DNA from 4 places in the Companilactobacillus sp. FL22-1 genome. Region 1 is predicted to be linked to each of the others. Evidence: predicted binding sites of a transcription regulator. Region 1 holds the regulator's gene; each other region holds the start of a gene.
The links. Region 1 encodes NrdR, which represses ribonucleotide reductase genes. Its sites were predicted from a motif close to ACACNATATATNGTGT; they were not measured.

Region 1 (3,219 bases):
CAGGATCCTTTAAGGCACCATTAAGCAAGCGACGATAGTCTTCCGTCAAATTCTTTGAATTCATATATTCTGCCAATCTGTTACCTAAATTTTCCATACTTAGTTGTCCTTATTTCTTAATTTTTTCAAACGTTCTTGGAGATCATCACGATTAACATTACTTGTCTTATTCGGTAATTTTGGCTTAACCTTGCTCCAGTCAGTTGCCTGTTCCACCCGGCGATTATTGTTGTTATTATACCGTCGCTTAGGATTTCGAGGTCGATTTTGGAAGTCGCTGATTCGTTGCAATGCCTGTTCAGGTGTCTTAACGCCATTTTGACTCCAATCATTAGCCACCGTTTCCATTAGGGGCAAACTTAAAGCTGGTGAATTTTGCAAAATATAGTAAACCAAGATATTCAAAACTGGAGCCGACAAGAATGCTTTCATCGACATATTACGTAAAGCTCTTGACTCAACACTACCGACGAACCCGCCATTTTTTTGCTTTTGGGCCGTTAAGAAGTCTGCCGGAACCATTGACTTGGCTTGTTGAAGTATCAATTGATCAGCTTGATTGAACTTAGTGACACTTTTATCTGCGGTCGATTCTTGAGCTTCAGTCTGAGCTTTAACTTTGATATTAGCATTTTTCTCAAAGAGATCTTGCACATGTTTTTTCAGACGTACTGGATCGATCTTTTCATTCACAATATCAGTCGTTGCATTGATTGCGCTAATGATCTGCATCTCGTCCAGCCCATAAAAAGACCGGAGACTCAAGATCAACTCTTGATTTTCTAGCAAATTGTCTTTACTGATCTTGGCCGACTGAGCGATACGATCACCAATCAATTCCCAATCTAACGGTTGAACCTTTTCGGCTGAAATTGCTGGTTTATTGGCCTTAGAAGTAACTTGAAAATTGTCACGCGCCGACTGTACTTCACTCGGAGTATTGATCAAGTCATTGTCGCTTAACTGAAATACTTCTAAAAAGTCCTTCGTGATCTCTTGAGAATTCTTCAAAATGAGATCTGACTGAGCATATTTATCGGCCAATAAATGATACTTTTTATCGCCAACTTGTTCGTACAAAAAGATACTCAACAAGTCATCTTTGAAAAAATGATTGGGAGTTAAAGGTTCAAATAACTGGTAAATATAATAAGTCCCTAGGTCATCCTTTTTTTCAAAAGTTCTGATCAATCCTAAAGCTTCATCTTTGATTCGAGCCTCATAAAAACGTTTTTGATCGATTCCCAAAAGACTGAATAATTCAGCATGCGACTTGCGTTGGGTAACCAATTCCTTATTCGGCAATTTTTCCCACAACAATAAATAGAGACTAAAGGCTTCAGTTCCTAAAATCGGTAAATATAAATCCGTCAAAACGTGACGATCGTCATCATTGAGATGGCCATTAGGCAAACACCAATAGCCAACTAGTGGTGTAAACTTTTCTGATTGAAAATTACTTGTTGACACTGGCATCCCTCTTATTTCTTGTCAATTTTATTTCCATTAGCCATCATCTCTTGAACTTCTTGCATGAAACTATTCATGTCTTTAAATTCACGGTAGACGCTGGCAAAACGAATGTAAGTTACATCGTCGACTTTAGCTAAAATCTTCATAACGTGTTCACCAATTACTTGTGAACGAACTTCACTCTCACCATTGGCTCTGATTTCATTTTCAACTTTGTCAACGATAGAATTCATTTGATCCATTGTTACTGGACGTTTTTCGGCTGCCCGAACGATTCCATGCAATAACTTCTCACGGCTGAATTCCTCACGGTTGCCGTTCTTTTTAATCACTAATAAAGGTGATTTTTCCAACCTTTCAAAGGTGGTAATTCTCGTACCGCAATATTCACATTCACGGCGACGACGAATAGCACGCCCTTCATCACTGGGGCGACTGTCGATAACTTTTGATGAATCATGATGGCAATGTGGACAAATCAAGATTCTAACCTCTTTTCTCAATTAAAGTTGCGATATTAACTTTTCGATTTCATTTTCAAGATGTGCTAAGTCAAAAGAATTATCAATCACAAAATCAGCTCGACTGCGTTTCTCATCCATCGACATTTGTGAATTGATTCGTTCTAAGGCGACTTTTTTAGTTAAATTATTTCGGGTCATTAACCGTTGCAACTGTACTTCTGGTCTTTCGTAAAGACTAATTATACCGTCAAAGTAGGTTTGATAACCACCCTCAAACAACAATTGAATTTCAAAAATAGAAATTGTCGAGCTGTTTGACCGTTTGACTGCCGCAATAGTCTTTAATATCTTCTCTTTGATCAATGGACGAGTAATCTGGTTCAATTTCTTTAGTTCTTGATGATCACTAAAAACAATTGCTCCCAATTTGGCACGATCCAAAGTCCCATCGGATTTGAGAACTTCGGTCCCAAATTGAGCTGTAATCTGCTGTAAACCGATTGATCCTGGTACGACTACCTCTCGTGCCACTGAATCAGCGTCAAAGACTTGAAAACCATGTTGGCGAAACATTGCTAAAACGGTTGACTTACCACTGGCAATTCCCCCGGTTAATCCATATATTTTACTCATTTGACGATCTGACATTTAGGACAAAAATGCGTCCCACGACCTCCAACTTTAATCTTTTCAATCTCTGTTTTGCAACGGGGACAAGGTGTTCCCTCTTTACCGTAGACTTTAAGACTATTCTGCATATTACCTTTGTGACCAGTCGCATCGATATACGAACGAACTGTTGAACCTCCGTTAGCAATAGCTGATTCCATCTCTTGATTTGAAGCAACAATAATAGCCTTGATATCCTCATCATTGAGGTGATTGGCTGGCGTTTGAGGATGAATCTTAACTTGCCACAATACCTCATCGACATAAATATTGCCCAAGCCACTCAAGCCTGACTGATCCAACAAGACCGTCTTAATATCTTTTCTATGACGCATAATTCTTGGCTTAAGTTTTTCAAAGGTAAAGTCAGGCGACAATGGCTCTGGTCCTAGCTTCATGATTGACTTGTTGGTCGACAATTCAGCCGTGGGCCACAGTTGCATGCGACCGAATTTACGCACGTCATTATAAATCATTTTTTCGCCATTATCCAAGCTGAAAATTGCATGAGAATGCTTATCAATCGCACTGGGATCAGCTGAAATACGGTAACGTCCTTCCATTCGTAAGTGACTGATTATCGTATAGCCATTATCTAAATGAATCAATAAAA
Region 2 (3,219 bases), on a different contig from region 1:
ATTGCAAGGCCATATGACAAATGCGCATCTTTTCCTCAAAAATTTGCCAGAATAATTTCTGGTCGCCATTAGCTTCCAAAGCGATTCTAGGCAAGTTTACCGTTACAACGCCTAAATTCATTCGACCCGAATTGACCTCTTTGCCAGATTCATCTTGCCAACCTTGTAAGAAAGACCGACAGCCCATCGGAGTTTTAAAGCTACCTGTCAATTCCTTGATCTTGTCGTACATTAATAGGTCAGGATACATTCGTTTAGTCGAACATTCTAAAGCCAATTCTTTGATATCGTAATTAGGATCTCCAGGTTCCATATTCAGTCCCCGTTTGAGTGTAAAGGTTAGCTTGGGGAAAATTGCTGTCCGATGTTCCTGACCCAAACCTTTGATTCTAATTTTTAAAATTGATTTTTGAATCTCTCGTTCGATCCAATTAGTACCTAGGCCAAAATTGATTGTCGTAAACGGAGTTTGTCCTTGTGAGGAATAAAGCGTATTGATCTCATATTCCAGTGCCTGCATGGCATCATAAATATCTTTTTGAGTCTTTTCACAGGCAAAAGCAGTTTGCTTATCGGCCGCAATCCATTTTTGAGCATCTTGTAGATGCTTTTGATAATTGAGTTTTGCATAGGGCGCTAATAACTGGTCAATTCGATTGGCGGAACAACCACCGTATTGCAAAGAAGCTACATTAGCAATAATCTGCGACATTTGAGCTGTTGCCGTTTGAATTGAACGCGGGCTTGAGACCCAAGCATTACCAATCTTGAAACCATGACTTAACATCTCATCAAAGTCGATCAGACAACAATTAGTTTCTGGTGTCACTGGCGAATAATCGAGGTCGTGCCAATGAATATCGCCACGTAAATGCGCCTTTGCAACAATTTCAGGCAACATTTTTAACCCCATAGCTCTGCTGGCAACACCGGCTTCTAAATCACGCTGAGTATTAAAAATATTACTATCTTTATTAGCATTCTCGTGAACCATATCTTCATTACGATCAAAAAGTTTTTCAATATTGCCTTGTACATCAGTCGCTTGCTCAAAAAGAAGTTGATCCTGTTGTGAATAATTCTCATATGCTTGTGCCTGATCATTTGCTCCAGCAGCGACCAAACTCTCCAAAATAAACCTGTGAATTTGTGAAGTTGTAATCATATCAAATTCACCAAGCTGTGAGACCAAACTCTCAATCAAGGCCTTTTTTTGTTGACTTGTTAATCCTAATTTATTTAGAACAAATTCAATTTTATATGGATAAAAATCAGTTTGTACTCCACACTTTTTTTCAACTCGGAGCCCAATTAAATTATCCAGCTTTGAAGTCATATTTTTTCCTCCCCATCTGAAAAAAATCAAATCATCGTCATTGATCAAGTTCATTCTACAAAATATAAAACAAAAAAATAAGGCTACCAATACATCATGAAGTGTTATATATAACACACAAGCACAATATATAGTAGTCTTATTTATATTTTCATAAATTCATATCGCCGACTGATTCACAAAACAGCGTTATAGTGAACCAAACCATTTGCCTCCACAACAGATGTTCATGTTCAAAAAAAGTTTAGTAAATTCGAATCATAACGTTGTAATGGTCTTATTACTCTTTATCTCGGGCAAAATAAAATGTCGCCGCAGCATAAATAAATACAATTGTTGTAATAAAAATGTGGACTCCGTATAAAACTCCATCCGTAGGTCCTTTAGTAACGCTGGCATTAAAGAAGCCTAAAGCATTGATTTTTGTAAAATAACTGATGAAATAAATCGTTGTCATATAAACTAATTGTTGAGAAACATTCCCCACGCAAGAAAGTTGATACTTGATCAAAAAGGCTCGTTCAGAATCTAAGTCAGGATGATTATATAAAGCATCGTTTAAGATCCGATTATCAGTTCCGACAAAGATTGCACATAATAATAAACCAATGAAATAAGTATAGTTAAATAATGCTAAGACAAGTCCCAATAACAATAGAGGATATCGCCAGCTAGTACGATTTTTCAATAGAAATGGACCAGCTTCAAATCCTAACAAATAAATCGTATAAATTAGCATCAGTGTATTGAAGCCAAATCTGATCGTACTATCAAAAATCGAATATAACATCACGTAATTCATGATGACACCACGATTGACGGCCACTAAACTCAAAGGAAAAATCTTTTTGTGAATGTCGATTTGATAATATGCTAAGAATAAAAAGAGCATAATGGCAACGACACTAATGAGTAGATCAAACGTTTGAGATACTGCCTTGAGCCGTGTATATCGAATAATGAAGATCAACATGACTAAGCTGGCTAGCACGATCAAACTAAAGAACGAATTAATCCGAAACTTTTGTTTAGTTTGAATTCCTTGATAAAAAGTTAATCGATGAGTGATATTCATTCCACCAACTAAAGCTGCCAAAAATAGAAAAGCTAGTAGAATAAAAGACAGATTTAAGAAGTTCGTCTTCGTAGCAATCAACTGAACCACTACAAGGAGAACTAAAGTTATTAACACCGATAAAGTATGCATTCGATTAAATTTAAATTCTTTATCCATCTGTCCCCGAGACCGAACCGTCAAGTAATATGGCCAGATCCAACTGGAAGCAAGCCCCAAGAGGACCCCTCCAATTACGCCAAAGAACGGATTAGCTGCTCCGAGAATAAAAATTGAACCGACCACCCCGAACAAACTTGAAAAGGACAACATGGTTGAGGCTGGTAAAGTAATAAAAGTCGTCAACAACATTCCCAAAGCTCGAAAAGTATAGAGCATTAAAAATGGTAATGCATAGTTGAAAATACTCTTATTTTGATTATATAAAGTTAAACAGAAAAAATACGGTATTGCGACGCCACCATTGGCCAAGAGGTCCAAGGCACCTTCGTTAAAGAAACTCATTATTCGCTTCATTTTTTTCACCTGAATTTAAATGTCTTTAAACATTTTAACAGATATAGCAAAAAAAATATGGAACACAGTCTAATTAATGTGTCCCATATTTTTTATTTGTTACGAACTAAATCATCTGCGACTAATCTTTCCGCAATTTGAACTGTATTCCAAGCAGCTCCTTTTAACAAATTATCAGAAACAACCCACATATTGAATGCACCTTGATTTTCTAAATCGGGACGAATACGCCCGACGAAAGTGTCACGACTGCCAACCGCATTGATTGGCTGTGGATAAACTTGTTGTGTTG
Region 3 (3,219 bases), 150 kb from region 1:
TGATACCAATTGAATTACTTCCTTCGTATTTATTTTTCGGAGTCCCATTCAGCCTTGAATTCATCAAGAAAATCGACCATATATTGATGTCTTTGTTCGGCAATACTTTTAGCTGTTGGGGTATTCATCATAGCAGTTAATTTCAATAATTTCTCGTAAAAATGATTAATAATAGTCTCGTTATTTAAATTACGGTACTCGGCCTTGGTAAAAGATTCTCTTGGAGAAATTTTTGGGTCGTAGATGACTTCGGAATTGGCTCCACCGTAATAAATAGCTCTAATAATACCGATTGCACCAATGGCATCTAAACGGTCGGCATCTTGGACGATTTGGCCAGCTAAGGAGAGCTTGGGTGGATTATCAGACAGCGACTTGCTAAAGGATAAGTTGTGGGAGATATACATTATTTCCTGGATCTGTGCTTCTGAAAGTCCGATTGATTGGAGAAATTGTTTGATTTCTTTCTCTAAAGCCGCTGGGTCAGCTACTAATTTATCGTCAGCTACATCATGCAAGTAGGCGGCTCCCAAGGTTATTAAATGATCAGCAGGTTCTGTTTTCAAGATTTTCTTGGCTGTCTTGATTACTCTTTGAATATGGTCAAAGTTGTGTCCGGTTTTGTCCGTGTGCATTTTCTGATAAGAAAAAGTCTTGATTGCCTCAATTTGTTCGGTTGGAGTCATTTCTTAATCCCTCTTTTAGTTAATAATTATATTGTGGCACAAATTGTATTATTTTAAAAATAATAGTAAATATTTGTTAGAATGGAACTGTATAAACAGACTGTTGCTGTTGGCAATTATTGACGGTTTGATTTATAATTAAAACAGAACTTAGGGAGGCCTAACAAATGAATTATATTAATAAAGAAATACCAGATTTCAATGTTGATGCATATCAACAAGGCGAATTGAAGCAATTCAAGAAGTCAGATTTGCTCGGTAAGTGGTCGATTATTTTCTTCTATCCGGCCGATTTTTCATTCGTTTGTCCAACAGAATTAAGTGATCTGCAAGATTCATATCAAGATTTTCAAGCTGCCGGTGCTGAGATCTATTCGGTATCAGTCGACAGTCAATTTGCACACATGTCATGGGCAGAGACGACCGATACGATTGGTAAGATCCAATACCCAATGTTATCTGACCAAAAACACCAATTAGCAGATTTCTTCAATGTGCTTGATGAGGATAGTGGTCAAGCTTATCGTGGGGTCTTTATCGTCGATCCTAAAGGTATTATCAAGTCATACACCGTTAATGCAATGGGAATTGGACGCAATGCTCAAGAAATTTTACGGACTTTGCAAGCAGCCCAATTCGTTGAAAAACATGGTGATAAAGTATGTCCAGCTAACTGGCATCCAGGGGAAGACACTTTGAAACCTGGAGCAGATTTAGTTGGTAAGATTTAATTTAACAATTTCTTGAACCTTCAAATATTTCCATAATTTTTAAAAAGAACTCTTTTGATTTCATTCCGGAATCGAAAGGGTTCTTTTGGTGTTATAGCGATACGGTTGGACCAATTTTTGTTCGTTATAACAATATGTTGTGTAGGAATTTAAAAAAAATCAATATCTTGTATCGAATGATAAATTCCTGTTTACTAGGGCAAGTAATCGCTTTCGTTCGATATGGCACCATTACATTCAAATCTGTCACGACCAAATTGGAGGAAATTGGTGGTATGATTTTAAATGTCGATTAAATTGATATTTCGAAATAAATCAATTTGAGGGATAAATAAAATTAATTGTTTTGGGATATGAATACCACAAGAAAATGTTCCAATTTCAATTTAAGAGGAGAAGAAACAAATGAGTATTTTCGATCCAAGATGGTATGTAGAGCAGATGAAACACTGGAGTTTCAGAAGTTACATGCTACTTATGTTTGGCTTGGGGGCCATTACTGCTTCAACACTAGCACATTCTATTACTGGTATCGCAATTTGGACTTGGTTAGCTGCCTGTTTAGGTTTTACTTGTACGATTGCCATTACTAATGCTAAACCATTGAACGGTGTTTTAGGTTTAGTTTCAGCCTTAATTTATATCTACGTTGCTATCAGTGCTAAAAACTTCTCAGATGTTGTTTTGCAACTTAGTTATATTATCTTATTAGATATTCCTGTTTTAATCAGTCCACAATGGGCTAAAGACGCCGAGAAACATATTCATGGTCTAACGGCGAAAAAGTGGTTCAATACAGCGGTGTTCTTTTTCGTTGCTTGGGGCTTGCTATATTTGATGGATACACATTTGTTTATCAGTCCTAGACCTGTTACTGACTCTGTTGCAGCAGCAATTGGCTTTACAGGTGCTCTTCTATGTACCTTACGTTTCCGTGAACAATATTATTTCTGGACAGCTCAAGGTATTATGTCAATCGTTCTTTGGGGAATTACTGCTACTCAAGGCGATGCCAGTCCAGTTATGTTCCTAACTTATATCATGTACTTTATGAACGATATAATTGCTTTCTTTGATTCACACATCCACTGGTTCCACAAAGATGCGACAGAGAATCGTTTACGTGATGAAAAACTTTCTCAAGAACAAGTTCAATAAGTCTTTTAGTTGCAATTAAATTACCTTTTAGCTTATGATGATTTAGCATTGATCAATAAGAATAGGGTAGTTTATTATGCATGTGAAAAAATTTGTAAAAGTAGCTCTGGGCGTTACGATCGGAGTCTTATTAGTCGCTGATTTGGGCGCTAGTGGCTATATGTTTAATTATGCTTTTAGCAAGAATGGCTATAGCAGCGAAGTTAAAAGTAAAATGAGCAAAAATAGTCTGTGGTTCGCTGACCAAAAGCAAGAGATATGGGAGCAGACGACTAAAGATAAAGTCAAATTGAAGGCACGTTATTTGCCGGCCAATCATCAAACTGCTAAGACCGTCGTTGTAATTCATGGTTTTGGTAGTGCTAGTAAGTATATGGGAACGTATGTCAAAATGTTTCACGATGCTGGCTATAACGTACTGGCACCGGATACTCGTTCGTTTGGGATGAGTGGCGGTAAATATGCCGGATACGGCTGGAAAGATCGAACCGATATGGCTGAATGGATCAATATGATCAATCAGAAGTTTGGTTCCAAGTCTGAAGTTGGTTTATTTGGTGTCAGTATGGGTGCTGCCACCGTTATGTATACCTTAGGTGAGAAGCCTAAGAACGTTAAGTTTGCGATTGAAGACTGTGGTTATT
Region 4 (3,219 bases), on a different contig from region 1:
AGTTAACGATAAAACTGCACAGTTATATACCATTTATGGAAATGTCATCAGTGGACGTACATTAGCAGCAAACAGCTCATGGAAGACTTTTGGTACTAAAGTAATCAATGGTCAAACTTACTACAAAGTTGCTTCTAACGAGTGGGTCAATGCCAATGATGTTACAGCTACTAACAATACAGTCACACCATTCTCAAATGTAGTAGCAACAAGTGGTTCAGTTGCTAAACTTTATGACAAGAATGGTAAGGAACTTTCCGGCCGTGGATTGGGACCAAACACAAGCTGGCGTACAGCTAATAAGATGGTCTTAAATGGCAAGACATATTATCAAGTAGCAACTAATGAATGGGTTGACGCAAGTACTGTTACCGTAGTTGGTCAAACAACTAATAATGATTCAAACGTTAAACCAGCAGTTGGTGTTGTAACTATTGGTTCAACTGTGGCTCAACTATATACTAAAGATGGTACAGCTATTTCTGATCGTGCTTTAGGACCAAATTCATCATGGAAGACTGCTAATAAGATGACACTTAATGGTGAAACTTATTACCAAGTAGCAACTAATGAATGGGTTAAAGCAAGTAATCTAACGAAATAATTAGTCACCAAGCGAGTAATTCGATCTTTTGAGAAAAGATTGAGCGACTCGCTTTTTTGTTGTGGTATAGTACGCTAGGTAAGAAAAATGACTGAAGGGAAATGAACCTAGCGATGAAAAAAATAATTTGGCTGATAATGGGAGTAATGTTGTTATCATTAAGCTCCTGTACTAATCAGTCACCATCTAGTGCACCTGCAGTCAAAACAATTCGTCAGAACAAAACTAAGTGGAATAGACGATTACGTCAAGCTGTCGACTTAGATAAGAAAATATCCGATCAGACGCCAACTATTCCGCCTGCATATGATGACTCTAGTATGTCCTGGCAGCGTTTGACAGCTGGCAATCAATTGCTTGTAAAAGCTCAAGTGGTTAATTTACAGCCCGAGTTAGGACGCTTAGTCACCGAGACCAAAGCCACGATTTATATTGAAAAAGTAATTTCTGGCGATAAATCTTGGCAAGGTAAAACTATCAAAACGGAATTTTCCGGTGGTCTAGCTCGAGTTAAAGATTACGTAAATGTGTTTACGGATAAAGATACTACGAAAGATTTTGGCTTTGATGATCCTAATACGATTATTCGAGCCAGTGATCCAAGTATCCCGATGCCTCAAATTGGCCAAAAAATAATTATTGGCTTGAATCGTTTTCGAGCTGAGAATGAAAATCAAAAGAAGATGTATCAGCACTTTGGCCTAAGCCGAAAGAATTTCTTTGTGATCAATAATCCACAAGTAACGTATTGGACTCAAGAATCAAAAACTTATCGCTTGAATAATCCCGCTTTTCTAAAAGGTAATCTCAAAAAATATCCCAACTTAAAACGGATCACTGAACGCTTAAATAATTTTTAATGATTTATTACTTGGGAGAAATGCTCTGAATAAATAGAATTGGTATAGGTCTGACGAAAGGTGACAATTCGTCAGATTTTTTTATAATTAAAAATAATTTTTCTTGTGGAACACCTGATCTGACAACCATATGTTCGTGTCAAGATAAAAATTTTCATTTACCCACTTGAAATTTACTCGGAAGTTTAAATTAAAATAATCATTGCTTAGTCTTCAAAATGGGGGCTAAAATAGTAGTTGCAATTTGTTTTACTCGCTTAAAAATTTAATCGATTTATAAATCTAAAATTACAGAAATAACAAGGATTGCTAATAATTACTAAATGTCAATGGTAATAATTAACTACTATATCTTGTTATTTTTTATTTTTGAGGGTACTATATATTGTGTTATCTTAATTATGTGGAGTGATCAGTAATGGACGTTATTAATAAAGTTATTTTGTCAGATGAATTTATCGAAAATGTTAAAAAAACAATTAAACCCCACTGGGGTGAACTAGGTTGGGTCACCTATAAACGAACATATGCCCGTTGGATTCCTGAACTGGGTCGAACTGAGAACTGGTCAGAAACTGTAAAGCGTGTTATCGAAGGAAATATTAATCTTGACCCTCGTTTGAAAAAAGACGATTTAACTGATGAAGAATATGCCGGATTAGTTAAAGAAGCTCAACAATTATACAAATTGGTCTATGGCTTGGCAGCTACACCATCAGGTCGAAATCTGTGGATCTCAGGAACAGAATATCAACATCGCAACGGGGATGCTTTGAATAACTGTTGGTTCGTGGCTATTCGTCCTCAAAAGTATGGTGAAAGCCATATCGTGCCAGATTATTTGCAAAAGGATCAACTCGCAGTTTCAATGCCATTCTCCTTCATGTTTGATCAATTGATGAAGGGTGGCGGCGTTGGTTTCTCTGTTGTTCCTAGCAACATGAAGTTAATGCCTGAGGTTGATAATAAAGTCGATTTAACTGTAATCATTGGTAAAGAGAGTGCCTCTTATAAAGACTCTATCGAAGCTGGTGCAGTTGATCGTGACGATTGGTTGGCTGAAAATGACATTTCTGCTACACGTCATTATGAAATTCCTGATACCCGTGAAGGTTGGGTCATCGGAAATGCTAATATGATCGATGCTCACTTTGCTGACACTAACGATGGACTTGATCAAGTCGTTCTTGATATTACTGATATCCGTGCTAAAGGCGAAAAAATCAAAGGTTTTGGTGGAACTGCTTCCGGTCCCATACCATTGATTGAAATGTTTTTCGATATTAACGAAGTATTGAATAATGCGGTTGGACGCAAGTTGACTTCGGTTGACTGTACCGATATGGGTAACTTGATCGGTAAGACGGTCGTAGCCGGAAATGTTCGTCGTTCAGCAGAATTAGCTTTGGGCGGTGCAACTGATGACGACTTCATTACTATGAAACAAGATCAAAAGAAACTCTACCATCACCGTTGGGCTTCTAATAACAGTGTGGCAGTTGATTCTGAATTCAAACGCTATGCACCAATTGCCGACTCCATTACTCACAATGGTGAACCTGGTATTGTGAACTTGGAATTATCCAAGAACTATGGTCGTGCCATCGACGGTTATCAACCAGGAATCGATGAAGGTGTTGAAGGAACTAATCCATGTGGGGAAATTTCTTTGAGCAATGGTGAACCATGCAACTTATTTGAAGTCTTTCCATTGATTGCCACTGAGCAAGGCTGGAGTTTAGAGGAAGCCTTTAC

Region 2: nrdD (anaerobic ribonucleoside-triphosphate reductase) is a predicted target of NrdR. The motif match lies at 1,458-1,473, and genes of this name have one in related genera.
Region 3: pnuC (nicotinamide riboside transporter PnuC) is a predicted target of NrdR. The motif match lies at 1,545-1,560, and genes of this name have one in related genera.
Region 4: nrdJ (ribonucleoside-triphosphate reductase, adenosylcobalamin-dependent) is a predicted target of NrdR. The motif match lies at 1,840-1,855, and genes of this name have one in related genera.

What each region holds. Positions count from the first base shown of each region.
Region 1 is NZ_JBINJY010000002.1:42,397-45,615, reverse strand. It holds gene dnaI (primosomal protein DnaI) at 1-97, opposite strand, end outside; gene ACG72T_RS01670 (DnaD domain protein) at 100-1,470, opposite strand; gene nrdR (transcriptional regulator NrdR) at 1,482-1,955, opposite strand; gene coaE (dephospho-CoA kinase) at 1,977-2,585, opposite strand; gene mutM (DNA-formamidopyrimidine glycosylase) at 2,567-3,219, opposite strand, start outside.
Region 2 is NZ_JBINJY010000015.1:27,742-30,960, forward strand. It holds gene nrdD (anaerobic ribonucleoside-triphosphate reductase) at 1-1,336, opposite strand, end outside; gene ACG72T_RS11670 (hypothetical protein) at 1,617-2,927, opposite strand; gene ACG72T_RS11675 (aspartate-semialdehyde dehydrogenase) at 3,020-3,219, opposite strand, start outside.
Region 3 is NZ_JBINJY010000002.1:193,781-196,999, forward strand. It holds gene ACG72T_RS02445 (phosphatidylglycerophosphatase A) at 1-9, opposite strand, end outside; gene ACG72T_RS02450 (HD domain-containing protein) at 30-686, opposite strand; gene ACG72T_RS02455 (peroxiredoxin) at 854-1,417, shown strand; gene pnuC (nicotinamide riboside transporter PnuC) at 1,823-2,575, shown strand; gene ACG72T_RS02465 (alpha/beta hydrolase) at 2,652-3,219, shown strand, end outside.
Region 4 is NZ_JBINJY010000005.1:107,719-110,937, reverse strand. It holds gene ACG72T_RS05515 (SLAP domain-containing protein) at 1-604, shown strand, start outside; gene ACG72T_RS05510 (hypothetical protein) at 718-1,464, shown strand; gene nrdJ (ribonucleoside-triphosphate reductase, adenosylcobalamin-dependent) at 1,883-3,219, shown strand, end outside.